Regions from separate parts of the Moritella sp. 24 genome, predicted to be linked through region 1. Evidence: predicted binding sites of a transcription regulator. Region 1 holds the regulator's gene; each other region holds the start of a gene.

Region 1 (6,580 bases):
TTTGCAAATGGGTGAGTAGGCTCTAAGAACTCCAAGCCAACTTGAGCACCGGCTTTATGACTGAATCTCGCCACATAACGCAATACCAACCCTTGTTTTTTAGCCTTGTTAAACATGCGTAATATTTTGGCGTCTAAATCTTCACAATGCTCTAAAAACTCATCCACCTTAAAACTCATTAACTCTTCAGATACCAATGACTCTAGCTTTATATCACTCAACTCCATCTCATAACCGGCTTCACGGCTCAAGATAAGCAATTTACGTTGTACATCTTTTCCTGATAAGTCTTCACGCGGATCTGGCTCAGTTAAACCTTGTTGCCACGCCTGCTCCACTAACTGCGAAAACCCAACCTCACCATCATATTGCTGGAATAACCAAGACAGGGTACCGGAGAAAATACCGCTTACGGCAGTAACCTGATCGCCACTATACTGTAGCATATCCATTGATGATTGAATCGGCAGGCCAGCACCAACCGTTGCGTTATATAACCAATGACATTCATTATCAGAAAAACTTTGCTGAACACGGTTATAAAACTCGCTCTTTGCTGCACCAGCAAATTTATTAGCAGAAATAAGGTGGAATCCATGTTGTGCGAATTCAGGGTAATAATAGCTAACGGCTTCACTCGCTGTAATATCAATAATCACAAGCTCATCAAACGGATGTAATGCTAAATTAGATAGCAGCTGTTCCCACACAAACGGTTCAGGTTGGAAGGTGTCTAGTACCCTTGTCGCATCCAGACCGTTAAAATCTAATACCCCGCCTCGCGAACCATAAACACCGCATAAACACAGTTCTACATTTTGTTGTTCAGGCACTTTATGCATTTGTTCTGCGAACAAGGATAACCAACCGGCGCCGATATTCCCTTTTCCAAATAGCACAACACCAATACGTCGAGGCTGTTTGAATAACGCGGTATGTAACTCTTTCAATAAAGGCTCTAGCACCACTTGCTGTAACACAGCACAAATGCTTAAGTGGTTCTCACCTGTTTGTACAAATGTTAGATTGTGCTCTGAGATTAATTGATAGAATTGATGTGATTGTAAGGCATTATCCGTGACACCCGATCCGACCAACGCCACCATGCAAAAACCACTCACATGCTCAATTGTCACGGCACTGGTTGTTTGTTGCTTATATTCTTGTAATGCAGCCAGTGCAAACTCAACAATTTCAGCGGTATAACCTAATCGAACCCGATTATCTGTCGGGCGACGTTTAATACAGATAGGTGATAGCTGTTGCTGTGCTAACAGTATAATTAACTGATTATATTCTTGTTGGTAATCAGACTCAGCACTAAACTCCACATCCACTAAGTGGAGATCATCAATCGAAGTGACAATTTTCGCGCCTTTACCTTTTGGTAAACGACGGTGAATCTGAGTTGACCCTTCATCAGGAGTGTAGCTGCAACGTAACTGTACATGCTGCCGACTCTCAACAACAGGTTGTAATGTACGAGCATGCAATACCGGAGAGCCTAAACGCGCTAGCTCAGCTGCTTCATCAAGTGACAGTTTGGTTTGTAGTTCAGCATCTTTTACGCGACGAGGATCAGCACTAAATACGCCTGCAACATCACTCCAAATCGTCGTTTGATGTGCATCGACTAATGCTGCCAATAATGTTGCAGAGTAATCAGAACCATTCCGACCTAACGTCACTGTACGCTGTTGTCTATCACCAGCAATAAAACCAGTCACAACAACTCGCCCGGTTAAACTCTCTAAACAATGAGTGAGCTTCTGTCGAGATAAGGTTTCATCAACAATTGGCTGTGCCGCTAATTCAGTAGTCAAAAATAAGCGGGAGTCTAAGTCATCGGCTGGCAATTCAGCTTGATTTAATAATGCCGCTAATAAACGTGCAGACCACACTTCACCATGGGCAAGAATTTGATTTTTAGCATATCGATCAAGACTTGTTTCTAATAGATGACCAATGGTATGAATATCATCTTGTAGTGCAGCGATGAGCTGTTCGCACAATTCATCACTTAACAATTCTTTAATCAGTTTTTTTTGGTACTCGCACGTCGCAATAAGGCGATCAGATGCAGCTTGATCACCATCTTCAGCCAATTGTAATAACTCCAACAATTGATTCGTGGTCTTGCCAGCGGCAGAAACAACAATAAGATCGCGAGCGTTGGTGTGCTGACTAATAATCGTCAACACGCGACGATAACAGGTAGCATCAGCTAAACTACTGCCACCAAATTTATGAATACTACGCTTCACTGCGTCCATGCGTTCTCCCAGACTTAATATAGAATTAGTGTATTACCAGTACCTCAAAACATACACCATTCGGCTACAAAAGGTCAATAGACGTCTAGAGCTCTTTACATACTGATTGCCAATAATCAAATTCAAAGGTAGACTTATTACTTATTCATTAAATAATAATTTACGCAAAGGTCAAAAATGACGAAGTGGAATGGCGAGTATATTAGCCCCTATGCCGAGCATGGGAAAAAGAGTGAGCAGGTCAAAAAGATTACTGTTTCAATTCCTTTGAAAGTATTAAAAGTACTAACAGATGAAAGAACTCGCCGTCAGATTAATAATCAACGTCATGCGACTAACAGTGAATTGTTATGTGAAGCATTTTTACATGCTTATACAGGTCAACCATTACCTGAAGATGAAGATTTAACGAAAGACAAGCCAGATAGTATCCCTGCAGAAGCGAAAGCACAGATGCTTGCACTCGGTATCAATATTGATGATTATTTAGAATCAGATGATTAATCGATAGAATACACAGTTACAAATTAAACAGGCTCCTAATCAGGAGCCTGTTTTGATCTAACGGGTACGCATTTCACCTACCCAATAGATATTTTATTTCGTTAAAGAGTCATTAAAAACTAAAAGGTGCCGCACGGCCTTTTTTCTTTTTCTCAACAGATTTCGGTTCAACTGCTTTTACTTGTTTAGCTTTAGCTTCAGATTTTTTCTTTTTCTTCTTTTCAGGCTGTTCCCAAGTATCAACAGGAATGCTTTCAACAACAGGCTTGGCAGCCGGCGCTACCGATACAGGTACAGGTACAGGTACAATAGTCTCGTGTTCTACAGCGTCAGCAACATCTTGCTCAACATCATTATGCTCTGTGAAGTCGCTTTCTGTAAGACCATTTTCTGACATGTATGTTGCAACAGAATCAGACGCTAGAGCAGCAGGATCAACAAACTCTTCTTCAGTGAAGTATTCAGCATCATCTTCATAACCTTGCTGTTCGTCTTCTTCGGCATGATCATATTCAGCAAGCTCTTCCGCTGACATTACTTGAAAAGCTTCACCATTAAAGCCGATGATATCGCCAAACATAATCTTTTTACGTTTGCGTGTTTCAACTTCACCATTCACATACACATAACCGTCTGCAATATAGTTTTTCGCTTCACTGCCTGATGTCGCTAGATTTTCAATTTTTAAAATTTTATATAATTCAATTGGTTCTTCAGCAACAACAACAGGGATAACTTCAATTTCATATTCTTCAGACATGGGAACCTTAAATGTGAGCAAATAGCGGGTCTTTATACAAGTATAAGGCTAGAAATGCAAACGCCAAGGATAAACCTTGGCGTTTGTGAAAACGATACTATTTGCTTATAGCATGTAATTTTCAGGTAGTTCGATACGTGATACGCCCGTCTCTACCGCAGCCAATGCAACAGCACGTGCAACACGTGGCAATAAACGAGGGTCCATTGGTTTTGGAATAATATACTCTTTACCAAATTCCAATGATGTTGCGCCTGATGCAATTAATACTGATTCAGGTACTTCTTCTTTCGCAATTTTACGGATTGCATGTACCGCAGCTACTTTCATCGCTTCATTAATCACACTCGCACGCGAGTCTAATGCGCCACGGAAAATAAACGGGAAACATAATACGTTATTAACTTGGTTTGGGTAATCCGAACGGCCTGTTGCCATGATCAAATCTTGGCGAGCAGCATGTGCTAATTCAGGTTTGATTTCTGGATCTGGGTTTGAACATGCAAAAATAATAGGGTTATCAGCCATTAACTTAACATCATCAGCAGATAGTACATTTGGGCCAGACACACCAACAAATACGTCTGCACCATTAATTGCATCTTGTAATGTACGTTTATCAGTATTATTCGCAAAACGCTGCTTATATTCGTTAATGTCATCGCGGCGAGTATGAATCACACCTTTACGATCTAACATGTAGATTTTTTCACGTTGTGCACCACATGAAATCAATAATTCCATACAGGCAATTGCCGCAGCACCCGCGCCCATACAAACAATAACTGCTTCAGTGATATCTTTACCTTGAACATCTAACGCATTGATCATACCCGCGGCAGTAACAATCGCAGTACCATGTTGATCATCATGGAATACAGGGATCTTACAACGAGAAATCAGTGCTTTTTCAATTTCAAAACATTCTGGCGCTTTAATATCTTCTAGATTAATACCACCGAATGTATCGGCAATATTAGCAACCGTATCAATAAATTCTTCTGATGTGCGGTGCTTAACTTCAATATCAATCGAATCAATATCAGCAAAACGTTTAAACAATAACGCTTTACCTTCCATCACAGGTTTAGACGCTAATGGGCCTAAATTACCTAAGCCTAAAATAGCGGTACCATTTGAGATAACCGCAACAAGGTTACCTTTTGCAGTATATTTGTAAGCATCATCAGGATTAGCTGCAATTTCTCGCACTGGCTCTGCAACACCTGGGCTATATGCTAAAGAAAGATCATCAGCTGTTTCTGCCGACGTAGTGAGTTGAATAGCAATTTTGCCTGGTTTAGGGTTCGCATGGTAATCCAATGCTTGCTGTCTGAGGTCTGACATACGCAATATCCTGAATAAAATGAATGCACATAACTCATCGCCTTAATTCAAGAATAACAAGACGTGAGAAACAACGTAGGGGGAAAAAAATAATAATCGAATTCAACATTAAAACATTTAACATTAATTTAACACAGCTCTCTTTTATTTTATACTGAGCTAAACTAGGTAATAATATTGTTGCCATGATTCTACATTAATTTAAGTTGTTTATTCTACCTTTGCACTGGTACGAAGTGTTTATTTTTATATGATTTGATAATTTTAGAAGAACATTTTTAATCAAATGCACTCAAAGAGGTTAAATCTACGTTTTATAAATGTTTCAAACCATTTTTCAGGTATAAAAAAAGGCACCCTAAGGTACCTTTTTGATTCACTGTAATAAATTGTATAAATACAATTATTATTTTGCAGCAAGAGCGCCAAAACGCTTGTTGAATTTGTCAACACGACCGCCAGTATCAACAGTACGTTGCTTACCAGTGTAGAATGGGTGACAGTTTGAACATACGTCTAGAGTGATGTTTTTGCCACGAGTAGAACCCATAGTGAAAACGTTACCGCATGAACATTTAGCTTCGATAGCTGTGTACTCTGGGTGGATACCTTGTTTCATAGAAACCTCAATTTTGGTTATGTCGCCATCTGAAACACTGCCAGACACCACATAAAGTTATAGAATTTTTAGGATGCGAATAATATAGGATCTTACCCCTCAATATCAATAGCTGATGCATAAATAAACTGCAATTAGAACATTAAACAGAAAATATCAAGACATTACCTAGTTAACAGCCGTAAACTGTTTGCTGAGATACAGATTTAAGCCGTAAAAGAGAGTTAAGTTCATGCCCGTTGTTGCCGTTGCCGTTCCCGTCCATTTAAACAGAACGTTTGATTATATTTATTCTGAAGATATGCACATTCAGGCTGGTATGCGGGTCTGTGTTCCTTTCATGAATAAGCAATTAATCGGCATTGCATTAGCAACCAAAAATGACAGTGAGTTTCCACTGGCGAAATTAAAACCTGTCATTAACATTCTCGATGACAAAGCAATTTTATCAGCAGAGATGCTGGCATTTTTTAGTTGGTGTGCAGATTATTACCATTACCCGATTGGTGAAGTGATCGCACAAGCTTTACCGGTATTATTACGAAAGTTAGAATCGGCAAAGTTAAACAGCTACACATTCTGGGAACTGACCGATAACGCACATGAACTGACGGCACAAGAACTCAACCGTTTAACCCCTGCCCAGCTACAAACGATCAAGCTATTGGCTGAAACAGGTTTAACGCAATCACATTTAAAATTAGCCAATATAAAATCGAGTACCATTAAAGCGCTGCAAGAAAAAGGGTTCATTAACCAACAGTATATTGAGATTCAAGACAACGATGACCAACATTGGCGCCAAAATCTCGTGGTCAGTGATAATCGTCCCTCTCTAAATACCGAACAGGCAATCAATATTGCAGCCATTGATATTCATCGCTTTGCGACCTATTTGCTTGATGGAGTTACAGGAAGTGGTAAAACCGAAGTATATCTTAACGTCATTGAAAAGGTGTTAAAGACAGGTAAGCAAGCATTAGTGATCGTGCCTGAGATTGGTTTGACGCCACAAACCATTTCACGCTTCAAACGTCGTTTCAACGTCCCTATTGTCGCCCTACACTCTGGTTTAAA
Region 2 (6,580 bases), 2.0 Mb from region 1:
TCGGCATATTGTTATTGATATTAATAATTGAAACAGAACCTTCAGGGTCAACGGTGTAATCTTGATTTGGTTCACCTTCATTCGCCACAACGACTTTACTGCCATCATGAGTAAAGACGACGTTATCAGGTAAGTAGCCAACTTCGACCGCGTTTAAATATGTTGTTTTACCTGCATTATCGAGTTTATAAAAGCCAATAAATCCTCGATCTTGTACTGGGTTACCCTGTTTATCACCTCGTTCAATGGCAACTGCGAGTAAATCATCAAAAATTGCGATGCTGTTTACTGAACCTAGGCGACTTAGTCCTAAGTCTGACGCTAGATTTAAGGTGGCTTTTTTAGCTAAATTATTTAACGTTAGCGGGTCAATTTTAGATGGTGAAGCATTGTTAATTACGCTGATAATACTGGCATCAAGGATGTCCACTTGACCACTTTTGGCGTTAACAACAAAAATAGACTGACTTTGAGTATGATAATCTAAGATCTCAGCAGCACTGACACCATATTGACCAGATTCATAGCGTGCAAGCATGGTGACAGTTAGTGGTGATTCATCTTGCTGAAAATTGGCAACTGCGTCATTTGGTTTTGCAGTACAACCACTCACGACTGTTGTGAAAGCAAGGCCAAGCATTGAGCTTATCAGTGTTCTTTTCATTTTAATGGCTTCTTAAATTAGTTTATGCGTGTTTGTTTAAATAAATATAGGGTATATGTGGTGCATATTTATGATGCTTACATGACAAATTTGTGAATTATTGATATTCATCCAGTTAAATGTGACGTTTAAAGCTATACTCTCGCTTCTTCAATTCCCAAGTCAGTTGGGTGAATTATTCGTTTGTTAAAAAGGATGGAACAATCATGGCGTTCAAACATATTGTTATGTGGACTCTACACGACACTGTCAATGGTAATGATAAAAGCACAAATGCTAAATTAGCAAAAGAGGCTCTTGAAGCGCTGAATGGTCAGATCCCTGGATTACAACATTTGGAAGTGGGTATTGATTGTTTACAAGGTGCAGGTTCTTACGACTTAGTATTAGTCGCAGATTTGGATTCTCGTGAAACGCTAGATGTATATCAAGATCATCCAGCACACCAAGCTGTGTTACCTATGATGAAAAGTATTACGAGCCAACGTGCAGCTGTTGATTACTAATTCTTTTCGTTAATACGAATTGACTTGAAATATAGAGATAAAAGAAAGGAGAGCGCTTGCTCTCCTTTTTGTATCAGATGATTTTAGCACGGCATCAAATAAAGCTTAATTCGAGAATGTGTCTCGTAAGTTATGTGCTGCGGTGACCATGTTTTTCAATGCTTCTTCCGTTTCTTTCCAACCACGAGTTTTAAGACCGCAATCTGGATTAACCCATAAACGTGCAACGTCAATGTATTCACTGGCATTTGTGATTAACTGCGTCATCCATTCAACACTTGGTACGTTTGGTGAATGAATATCATATACACCAGGGCCAATGTCATTTGGGTAACTGAAATCAGTAAAGGCTGATAATAATTCCATATTAGATCGTGATGTTTCAATCGTGATCACATCGGCATCTAATGCGGCAATTGACGGCATAATTTCGTTAAACTCGCAGTAACACATGTGCGTATGGATCTGCGTGTTGTCTCTCACGCCTGATGCACTGATACGAAAGGCTTTTGTTGACCAATCTAAATACGCTTGCTGCTCGCTGCCACGTAGTGGCAACCCTTCACGCAGTGCTGGCTCGTCAATCTGAATAACTTTAATTCCAGCCTTCTCTAAATCAACCACTTCATCACGGATTGCCAATGCAATTTGGTTGGTTTGTTCTTCGCGGCTAATATCATCACGAGTAAACGACCAACATAAGATAGTGACTGGGCCGGTTAACATCCCTTTCATTAGTTTGCTTGTTTGAGCTTGTGCATATTGACTCCAAGCAACCGTCATCGGTGCTGGGCGAGAGATATCACCAAAGATGATAGGTGGTTTAACGCAACGCGTACCATAACTTTGTACCCAACCATTTTTAGAGAAAGCAAAGCCATCGAGTAATTCACCAAAGTATTCAACCATGTCATTACGTTCTGGTTCACCATGTACGAGTACATCAAGGCCCAGCGCTTCTTGGCGTTCGACAACATCCTTGATCTCTGCTTGCATCTTCGTAATGTATTCGTCTTGATCTATTACGTTTTGTTTAAACTGATTACGTGTTTGACGAATATCACTGGTCTGTGGGAATGAGCCAATGGTTGTTGTTGGGAACAGGGGTAGATTAAGTTCTTTTTGCTGACTCGCAATGCGCTGTGTAAATTGGCTATGACGTTGTGCATCTTGGTCTGTTATCGCGGCGACACGTTGCTGTACTGCGGTGTTATGAATTCGGGCCGATGTAGCACGAGAAGTAACAACAGCCGTTGATAACTCGACTTGGGCGTTTAATTGTGCCGTTTGATTGCCATTTAAGATAGCGCTAATTGTGCTTACTTCTGTTAGTTTCTGTGTTGCATATGCTAACCATGATTTAAGTTCAGTATCGAGCTTAGTTTCGTTATCAAGATCAACAGGGCTATGCTGTAATGAACATGACGATGCAACCCATAGACGTTCACCTAATTGTGCTTTGGCTGCTTGTAGTGAAGAGATTGATTGAGCAAGATCGTTACGCCAAATATTACGACCGTTAACAATACCCGCAGATAAGATCGCTGTTTCAGGCAGTAATACTAAGGCTGTGTCTAATTGCTCTGGAGCACGAGATAAATCAATGTGGAAACCATCAACGGGTAATGAGAATGTGAGTTCAGTATTATCACCTAGTGCACCAAAGTAACTAGTGAGTAATAGTTTGTTGTTTCCTTTTGCTAATTCAGCATAACTTGTTTTGAATGCATGCTTCCATTCAGTTGTTAGGTCTTGAACTAAAATTGGTTCTTCAATTTGTAACCATTCAACACCTTCCGCTGCGATGTTAGCAAGTAATTGCTGATAAGTTTCAATCAGTTGTGGTAGCAATGTAAGTTTATCAAAATCACTGTTAGTTTTGCTTAGTGATAAATAACTGACAGGACCTAATAGACTTGCTTTGATTGGGAAACCAAGTGCTTTTGCTTCTTGAATTTCTTCAATCAATTGGTTGTAACTTAACGCGAATCTTTGGTCTTCGTTTAGTTCAGGTACAAGATAGTGATAGTTGGTATCAAACCATTTTGTCATTTCACATGCAGCAGCTTGTTGACCACAGCATGGACTAGAGCCACGCGCCATATTGAATAAGGTATCAAGCGTGATGTTATCTTCTTGGTGACGCGCTGGAATCACACCTAAGGTTGCTGATAATGCTAATACTTGATCGTACCAAGCAAAGTCACCGACAGTGATGAAGTCTAAGCCAGCGTCGATTTGTTGTTGCCAATGTTTAGCGCGCAGTTGTTTGCCAACGGCTTCTAACTCAACTTTAGTGATGTCATTTTTCCAATATGACTCAATTGCTTTTTTTAACTCACGGTCTGCACCAATACGTGGGAAACCTAATATATGTGATTTAGCCATCTGTAACTCCATTTGCTTAGATGTATTCGTTTTATGTACTGCTTTATGCTCTGGGTTATAGATACGTAAAGCCGTTTAGATGGCTAAAGTATTGAATATTATTTCACATGAATCAAATTCATATTTTTATTGATTAAGTTGAAAAAAATTGAAGTTACGATTATGCTGAATTTAGTCATCCGTTTAAAAGGGAATTAACGATGCTCGAAGTTAAGCATTTGAAAACAATCATTGCATTAGAAAAAACAGGCTCATTAGTCGAAGCATCTGAAAGTCTTTATATGACGCAATCGGCACTGTCGCATCAAATAAAAGATCTTGAAGATCGTTTAAATACGGCGTTGTTTATTCGTAAAACAAGACCGTTACGCTTTACTGTTGCGGGGGAAAGGGTACTTAAACTCGCAAAATCTGTCTTACCTATGTTTACTAATACAGAGCGTGATATTAACCGCTTGTTATCCGGTAATGCAGGGCGCTTACATATGGCGATTGAATGCCACAGCTGCTTCCAGTGGCTTATGCCTGCGATTGATGTCTTTCGTGACCAATGGCCAGAGGTCGAGCTAGATTTGAGCTCTGGCTTCAGTTTTGCCCCGTTACCGGCCTTGAAGAGAGGTGATTTAGATCTAGTGGTGACGTCAGACCCGCAAATACTCTCAGGTATTCATTATGAGCCCTTGTTTAGCTATCAACCAATGCTTGCTGTGAGTCGTCATCATACGCTTGCTGATAAGGCTTATATCGATCCTGAAGACTTAATCACTGAAACTTTAATTACATACCCTGTTGAGCAAGAACGACTGGATATCTTTAATTTATTTTTAGACCCTGCGGGCGTGTCACCCAATGCAATTCGTCATGCTGAATTAACGATTATGATGCTACAGCTGGTGGCCAGCGGGCGTGGTGTTGCGGCATTACCTAACTGGGCGTTAACCGAATATTTAGAAAAAGATTATATTTTAGCGAAACCGCTGGGTGAAGAAAGCTGTTGGACAACCCTGTATGCGGCCATTCGGGTTGAACAACTGGAAATGCCTTATATGGTTGAATTTTTAAAAGATGCGAAAGCAAGTTCATTTCAACAGTTGAAAGGCATTAAAACGGCGATTTAATCTGGAACGATAGCGGAAGAGGGATCATCAGGTGGTCCCTTTTATGTATATATGTACTGCTATTGCTCATTTAAGAGTTGCTGCACAAGCATTCTAACGGTATCAATATCGAAAGGTTTATCGCAAAGTGCAGATACACCAGCTTGTTTTACTGCAGATAACTGCGCGCTACCTTCTTCAGATGTCACCATCATAATTGGTAGATAAGATAATTCAGGATTCATCCTGATCTTTTCAATTAATTCCTTACCATCCATTTCTGGCATGTTGTAGTCGGTGACAATCAAATCAAATGTGTTTTGTGCTAAGTATTCTAATGCTTCCACGCCATTTTCAGCGGCAGTAATACCTACAATTCCCATGCTGCTCAGTACGCGACAGATATGTTTTCTTGCTGTTAGACTATCATCGACAACCAGTACTTTTAACGCGGTAACGTCATATAAATCTAATTCAATTTCATCTTCTTCGATATAGCTTAGTGTGGCATTAAGTGCGCGCTGTAAATCAACAAATTTGAATGGTTTTGGTAAAATAGCGATAGCGCCAGCCTGTTTTACTTGATCTAAAACGGCAAAACGTTGCTCACTTGAAATTAGTATAAAGGCAATATTTTCAGTGAGGACATTTGATTTAACGAATTCAGCAAATTCAGCCCCTGAACCATCTTCAAAATACATTGCACTGATAATTAAATCAGGAATAAACCCTGTTAGACTTTGTTTTGCTTGCTCTATAGAAACGACACATTCGATGTTATCAACACCGGCGTCCTGCAATTGTGTTCTAATAAATTTACGTTGTGTACTAGACGGCTCTATTAATAAAATAGACAGATCACGAACTTCAAGACTCATATTATTCCTTTTTATATAAGGTTATATCATTATTCATTAACCTACTTAAAATATCGCGAGTTGACACTAGAGTCTAGTTTTACCTCTATGAATAGTGACCTTGATTACTCTATTCTTGAGCATATATTTGAGTAATGACAGGTAATAATCGAATTAACGGTAGGAAAAAGCGTTGGGGGGGGAGTATCTTGTTATATTACCTGACGTGTTTAAAGCGATTAAGCCCTAACTCATTTTTACTGAGGTAGGGCTGATTGATAGAAGGTTGATTTTGTAGCACTATTGATTATTTACTGTGGTGCTTGTAGTCACTTGTGTTGTTTCAACTAATACAGCTTCAGATGAAGCATTGGCAATATTGGTTGTCGTCGAAGCATTTTTAACAGGATTGTTTTCGACTGTGCTTGCCTCAATAGTAGCAACTTCAACTGTATCTGTTTTCACCGCTTCAATCTCAGTAATATTGTTTTTAGGTTTACTTTCCACAAGCTCGACTTTTTCAGTGGTGACGTCAGTATCTTTTACTTCAAACTCGGCTAACTTAGCTGAAAGTGCAACTTCAAACGTTTTGACTTGTGCTTTATATGACAGGTTCGAAAGGTCTTGGTCGAGAAATTTAAGCCCTAAATCTTCTAATGTAGAACGGTAATTTAGAACAATCTGTTCACGTTGTTTTTTATTTAACGAATTGATCCAATTAACATCTGTCGTGACATGCACTGCACTTTGAATATTTTTGTCGACTACATTGGCCGCACCCTCTAAAGCGTTTTGATTACGAGGTTCAGTTGTGATCGTATGATCAAGCTGCTTGAGTTCTTGTAATACACTATTGTAACTTTGTGGAATGACTTGTTGATTTAACTGGTTAAATTTCTCTTCAAGGGGAGAGTAATAATCTGCAGTTACTATATCAATTTCAAGTGTGTGAATTCGTTTTTGTAACTTGTCGCGATAAGCTTCTTGGCGTGACAGCGTGTACTCTTTTTCAATCATACTAATGAGTTGGTTTAGTTTTTTGTTAATTGTGGCAAATTCTCTTTGTCG
Region 3 (6,580 bases), 870 kb from region 1:
TAAGGGCCATGATGACTTGACGTCGTCCCCACCTTCCTCCGGTTTATCACCGGCAGTCTCCTTAGAGTTCCCACCATTACGTGCTGGCAAATAAGGATAAGGGTTGCGCTCGTTGCGGGACTTAACCCAACATTTCACAACACGAGCTGACGACAGCCATGCAGCACCTGTCTCATAGTTCCCGAAGGCACCAATTCATCTCTGAAAAGTTCTATGGATGTCAAGAGTAGGTAAGGTTCTTCGCGTTGCATCGAATTAAACCACATGCTCCACCGCTTGTGCGGGCCCCCGTCAATTCATTTGAGTTTTAACCTTGCGGCCGTACTCCCCAGGCGGTCTACTTAATGCGTTAGCTTAAGAGCCCAGTTCTCAAGGAACCAAACTCCGAGTAGACATCGTTTACGGCGTGGACTACCGGGGTATCTAATCCCGTTTGCTACCCACGCTTTCGCATCTGAGCGTCAGTTACTTGCCAGGTGGCCGCCTTCGCCACTGGTATTCCTTCAGATCTCTACGCATTTCACCGCTACACCTGAAATTCTACCACCCTCTCAAGAACTCTAGTTTGCCAGTTCGAAATGCAGTTCCCAGGTTGAGCCCGGGGCTTTCACATCTCGCTTAACAAACCGCCTGCATGCGCTTTACGCCCAGTAATTCCGATTAACGCTTGCACCCTCCGTATTACCGCGGCTGCTGGCACGGAGTTAGCCGGTGCTTCTTCTGCGAGTAACGTCACAGTAAGCAGTTATTAACTACTTACCTTTCCTCCTCGCTGAAAGTACTTTACAACCCGAAGGCCTTCTTCATACACGCGGTATGGCTGCATCAGAGTTTCCTCCATTGTGCAATATTCCCCACTGCTGCCTCCCGTAGGAGTCTGGACCGTGTCTCAGTTCCAGTGTGGCTGATCATCCTCTCAGACCAGCTAGGGATCGTCGCCTTGGTGAGCTCTTACCTCACCAACAAGCTAATCCCACTTGGGCTCATCTAGTCGCGAGAGCTTTCAAGAAGAGGCCCCCTTTCACCCGTAGGTCGTATGCGGTATTAGCAGTCGTTTCCAACTGTTGTCCCCCTCGACTAGGCAGATTCCCAAGCATTACTCACCCGTCCGCCGCTCGACGCCAGAATAGCAAGCTATTCTTCGTTTCCGCTCGACTTGCATGTGTTAAGCCTACCGCCAGCGTTCAATCTGAGCCATGATCAAACTCTTCAATTAAAAGTTTTTTTGACTGATGCCTAAAATCATTACTGATAATAAGTATCAAGTCGGCTCAATGAATTCTGTACTTCAACAACAAACCGAGGTTTGTTGTTTATAAAACCAAATCTTTCGATTTAATTTAATGTTCATAATTACATTGATATAATTTTTGGTCATTATATCTCTGTAAGTACTCACACAGATTGCTTGAATAAATTGTTAAAGAACATACCGAACGACTGTTGCCGTGTCAGTGAGGAGCGATTATAGAGATCCGAGCTTTAATCGCAAGTCATTTTATAAAATAAATCTAAAACGCTCAAATAATGAACAGTTAGTATCCATTTACTATTAATTTAGCCGCTGATAATAAGTCAGCAAATACACCATCTGCTTCTTCAGCGCCTTTTTCACACAATACTTTACCTGTCGATACCAAGTAGTTTGCTTTAAGTTGTGACTTTTTACCCGCTTGAATATCTGATAATTTATCACCCACTAAATACGAGTTAGCAAAATCAATATCAAGTTCTTCCGCTGCACTATCTAACATCCCCGTATTTGGCTTACGACATAAACAATCTTGCTTATAATCACCAATGCCTTTTTCTGGATGATGAGGACAAAAATAAATACCATCAAGATCAACACCACGATCAGCCAGCGACCAATCCATCCATTCGGTTAACGTCATAAATTCATCTTCGGTATAATAACCACGTGCAATACCGGACTGATTAGTGATCACAACAAGTAAGTAGCCATGCTGCTTTAATAACTGCATCGCTTCAATACTGCCGTCAATAAACTCAAAATCATCAATTTGTGACACATAACCTTTATCTTTATTAATTACGCCATCACGATCTAAAAACACAGCTGGAGTTGCCATTATTTTCAACCTTTACTTATCTATTGAATTCAATCAGCCATTATTTCATGTCATCAAAATTTCGCAATCGATACCTTTTTAATCTTTCATCCGACTTTTACTACCCAGAATGATATAAAAGAACGTTTAGACGTCTAGATGTAAAAAAGTCCATTGACTTTGAGTGATGAACTATTTAGCATATGTATCCAGTTATTACTTATAAATAAAGAATTAATATCTAACCTTATATATTAATTCTTACTTTTCATTTTAGGCGTTGAAATGATCAAACTAGCAAATATAAATAAAATATTTGAAACTACAGATAAGCCTGTTTATGCCTTGAAAGACGTTAACTTAAACGTTAATAAAGGTGAAATATTCGGTGTAATTGGTTCATCAGGTGCTGGTAAAAGTACATTAATACGTTGTGTTAATTTACTTGAAACACCAACATCAGGTTCAATTCAACTTGATGGTGTGGAATTAACCCAATTAAGTAAAGCAGAGCTATGTGCTGCAAGACGCCAAATAGGCATGATATTTCAACACTTCAACTTATTATCATCACGCACCGTGTTTGATAACGTTGCACTACCACTTGAATTAGCTGGTATTGATAAAAATGAAATTAAAAATAAAATCGCACCTCTTCTTGAATTAGTTGGTTTAGCGACAAAGCATAACGCCTACCCTTCTGAATTAAGTGGTGGTCAGAAACAACGTGTTGCGATTGCACGAGCGTTAGCATCTGAACCTAAAGTATTACTGTGTGACGAAGCAACATCAGCACTGGATCCAAGTACAACAAAATCAATTTTAGCGTTATTAAAAGATATTAATGAGCGCTTAGGTTTAACGATCCTACTCATCACACATGAGATGGAAGTAGTAAAAAATATTTGCCATAAAGTAGCGATTATTGATAAAGGCGAATTAATTGAACAAAACACCGTTGCTAACTTTTTCGCGAATCCAGAAACAGAGTTAGCGCAAATATTTATCGAAGCAACGATTAACCTTGAAATTCCGGATGAATACAAGCAACGTCTTTCGTTAAATAGAACAGATAACTCAATGCCGTTAGTACGTTTAGGCTTCACAGGTAACAGTGTTGACTCTGCCGTTATTTCTGAAGTTAGTCGAACACTAAACGTTGATGTGAACATCCTAAGTGCAGATATTGAATTTGCAGGCGGCATCAAATTTGGCTATATGCTAGCAGAGTTGATTGGTAATAAAGAAAACACAGTCGCTGCAAAAGCGTTTTTTCAACAACACGCAGTTAATGTAGAGGTTATCGGTTATGTCGACTGAGCAAATGATTAATTTACTTTTTACCGCAACCATCGAAACACTTGTAATGGTTGGTATATCTGCTGCAATCGCTTGTTTACTTGGTATGCCGACAGGTATTTTACTGCACGTAACAAAAGCTAACGGTATTTTAGAAAACAAAAAATTAAACAACGTATTAAGTGTGATTGTAAATGTCGGTCGTTCAGTGCCTTTCATTATTTTACTTGTCGCTATTATTCCCTTTACGCGTTTAATTGTTGGCTCGTCAATCGGTACTGGCGCAATGATTGTTCCATTAACAGTGGCTTCAATTCCGTTCATTGCACGATTAATAGAAGGGGCTTTATTAGATGTTCCAACGGGTTTGGTAGAAGCAGCACAAACAATGGGTGCAACGCCACTACAAATTATAATGAAAGTGCTCATTCCAGAAGCAATGCCAGGTATTATCAACAGCGTTACAATCACGTTAGTCACGCTCGTTAACTACTCTGCAATGGCCGGTACTGTTGGTGGCGGTGGCTTAGGTGATGTGGGGATTCAACATGGTTATATCGGTTTTAACCCGTCAATTATTTTAATCACCGTTATCTTACTTGTCATTATCGTACAGATTATCCAATCATTTGGTGAGCGCTTAGTCAGTAAAGTCGACCACAGATAATAAATTTTAACTACTCAAGGAAATAATAATCATGGATTTTTCAATAAAAAAATTAGTATCAGTAACAGCAATCGCATCAAGTGTTCTATTAAGTGCATGTAGTGGCGACAAAGAGTCAAGTGTATTAAAAGTCGGTGCGATGGCAGGTCCTGAAGCTGAAGTAGTTGAAATTGCAAAAACAATCGCAAAAGAAAAATACAATCTCGATATCGAAATTGTTACTTTCACCGATTATGTAACTCCTAACCGTGCATTAGAAGAAGGCAGTATTGACGTCAATGCTTTCCAGCATAAGCCTTACCTAGACGCACAAATTGAACAACGTGGTTATGATATTACATCTGTAGCAAATACATTTGTTTATCCAATTGCAGCTTACTCTTCATCAATCAAAACGGTTGATGAGCTAAAAGAAGGCAACAAAATTGCGGTACCGAATGATCCAACAAACTTAGGTCGTTCATTACTACTACTTGAACAGCAAGGTATCATTTCACTTAAAGCTGGCGCAGGTATTAAAGCAACAGAGTTAGATATTATTGCAAACCCATTTGGTGTTGAAATTGTAAAATTAGAAGCTGCTTTATTAGCGCGTAACTTACAAGATGTAACTATTGCGGTTATCAATACAACATTCGCAACAAAAATTGGTTTATCACCAACTAAAGATGGCATCTTTGTTGAAGATAAAGAATCTCCATACGTAAACTTAATTGTTGCGCGTAATGACAATAAAGATTCAGAAAAAGTAAAACAGTTTGTTGCTGCGTTCCAAACTCAAGAAGTATATGACGAAGCGAAGAAATTATTTAACAATGCTATCGTAAAAGGCTGGTAATCCACTTTTATTACACATAAAAGTGTCGCCTAATAGTCATAATAATTAAGAACAGGTGTGGTTGATAACAAAATTTATTCTGTATTTTTTTTGATATCAATCACATTTTCTACCAAGCTTAGTGAATCGTTCGTTTTCAGAGATTCATTAAATGCCCAACTCTTTATTGAACAAAGCAGCTTTGTGGCCATCTATTACCACAAGCATAATGATTTTCATCTCGATACCCGTCATGGCCTCTCTTTCAGGCGATACAGATGAACGTAATAACCTTGCTTCCTCAAGCCTCATTAGCTTACCAAATAGTGAAACCAATTCATTTTCAATCAATTGGCAATGGACAGATAAAGAAGGTAAGAACTTAAAAATAAAATCATTCTTTGATACTGATATTGTCGAAACATCATTACTCGACAGTTATAAGCTGTCATTTTCATTAAGCTACCCAATTAAAGCGATCCATACCTACTTAACACCTAGGCTCGAGTTTGCAATTGAACGTATTAATTTTTATACCCCTGATGAACAAGATAAAATAACAAACATAAAATACGCATTTACAAATAAAGATGAGAGCAATTCATCACAGCTATTTTGGCAAGCTTATAATCAATATCAAAACGATGCCTTTTATCACCTAAAAATAACCCCCTGCGTTCACCCTGATGATGAAGACTTACCTTGCGTGAGACCTAATTACTCTCAGCTTTTTTATGAATATAGGGCTTATTTAAAAGATATCGCGGCACAACTCGCCAAGCAGCAATCATTCACAACTGCGGTAAAAAATGCACAACATTGGGTTTACGCTATTCCAGATAGGAAAGAACATGACGATAGCTTCTTTTCACCAATCAGTGTGTTAAAGACGAATGAAGCAGACAGTGATGAAAAAGTATTATTATTAGCAACACTGATTAGTCAACTTGCACCTGAATATGAACTCTTCATGCTTTACCCTTCAGACAGTATAGGTAGCGTATCTCCCGTGTGGTTAACGATTGACAGTCGCAGTGGGGTTGAAGGCCAAAAAATCATCATTAATCAAAACCAATATACTGTTATATCAGGGTCAAAAATAAAGTTAGATAAAATACTTTCTTCAAACACAAAATTGATTAGCGAATCATTATATTGACCACACATTTGAGTTTTTCTGCCACACTTTCCTTGCAAATAGAATAAGATGTGAAAAATACGTAATGCGATAGAACTAATAGTCTGGCGCTCTCATAGAAACGTTTTCACATCACTTTCATGTTTAAAAGGATAAAAATAATGAAAAAAATACTAACGGCTATCGCCCTATCATTAACCTCTTTTGTCTCGTTAAGCCATAGCTTAACATTAGGTGAAAATTTACCTGAAGTGACAATTGCTGACAAAGGTTTTGTCGATTTAGTAGAAGGTGAATTTGAATACCGTCAATGGTCGACTGCAGAACTACAAAATAAGGTTATTTTGATTCAACATATTGCAGGGCGTACTGCAGCAAAAGAACTCAATGAGCCAATGATCGATGCGCTAAAAGAGTCTGATTTCCCATTTGAAAAATACAATACAGCGACACTTGTTAACTTAGATGAAGCAATTTGGGGAACAGGTGCTATCGTTGCTAGCCAACTTAAATCAAACAAAGAAGAGTTTCCTGATGCTATCTTTGTGCTTGATGAAGACGGTGACCTTAAAAATAAATGGGGTTTA

The links. Region 1 encodes MetJ, which represses methionine synthesis genes. Its sites were predicted from a motif close to TAGACGTCTAGACGTCTA; they were not measured.
Region 2: a site for MetJ is predicted at 3,627-3,644, ahead of metE (5-methyltetrahydropteroyltriglutamate--homocysteine S-methyltransferase). Genes of this name have one in related genera too.
Region 3: a site for MetJ is predicted at 2,221-2,238, ahead of metN (methionine ABC transporter ATP-binding protein MetN). Genes of this name have one in related genera too.

Annotation. Positions count from the first base shown of each region.
Region 1 covers NZ_CP056123.1:4,493,553-4,500,132, forward strand. Annotated here, with positions in the region: gene HWV00_RS20140 (bifunctional aspartate kinase/homoserine dehydrogenase II) at 1-2,273, opposite strand, end outside; gene metJ (met regulon transcriptional regulator MetJ) at 2,451-2,777, shown strand; gene HWV00_RS20150 (RNA-binding S4 domain-containing protein) at 2,890-3,537, opposite strand; gene HWV00_RS20155 (malic enzyme-like NAD(P)-binding protein) at 3,643-4,884, opposite strand; gene rpmE (50S ribosomal protein L31) at 5,291-5,503, opposite strand; gene priA (primosomal protein N') at 5,736-6,580, shown strand, end outside.
Region 2 covers NZ_CP056123.1:1,813,926-1,820,505, forward strand. Annotated here, with positions in the region: gene HWV00_RS08200 (choice-of-anchor I family protein) at 1-664, opposite strand, end outside; gene HWV00_RS08205 (Dabb family protein) at 871-1,170, shown strand; gene metE (5-methyltetrahydropteroyltriglutamate--homocysteine S-methyltransferase) at 1,276-3,558, opposite strand; gene HWV00_RS08215 (LysR family transcriptional regulator) at 3,759-4,676, shown strand; gene HWV00_RS08220 (response regulator) at 4,736-5,533, opposite strand; gene HWV00_RS08225 (hypothetical protein) at 5,813-6,580, opposite strand, start outside.
Region 3 covers NZ_CP056123.1:724,742-731,321, reverse strand. Annotated here, with positions in the region: rRNA gene HWV00_RS03420 (16S ribosomal RNA) at 1-1,216, opposite strand, end outside; gene gmhB (D-glycero-beta-D-manno-heptose 1,7-bisphosphate 7-phosphatase) at 1,536-2,093, opposite strand; gene metN (methionine ABC transporter ATP-binding protein MetN) at 2,358-3,392, shown strand; gene HWV00_RS03405 (methionine ABC transporter permease) at 3,382-4,038, shown strand; gene metQ (methionine ABC transporter substrate-binding lipoprotein MetQ) at 4,070-4,876, shown strand; gene HWV00_RS03395 (hypothetical protein) at 5,028-6,014, shown strand; gene HWV00_RS03390 (YtfJ family protein) at 6,155-6,580, shown strand, end outside.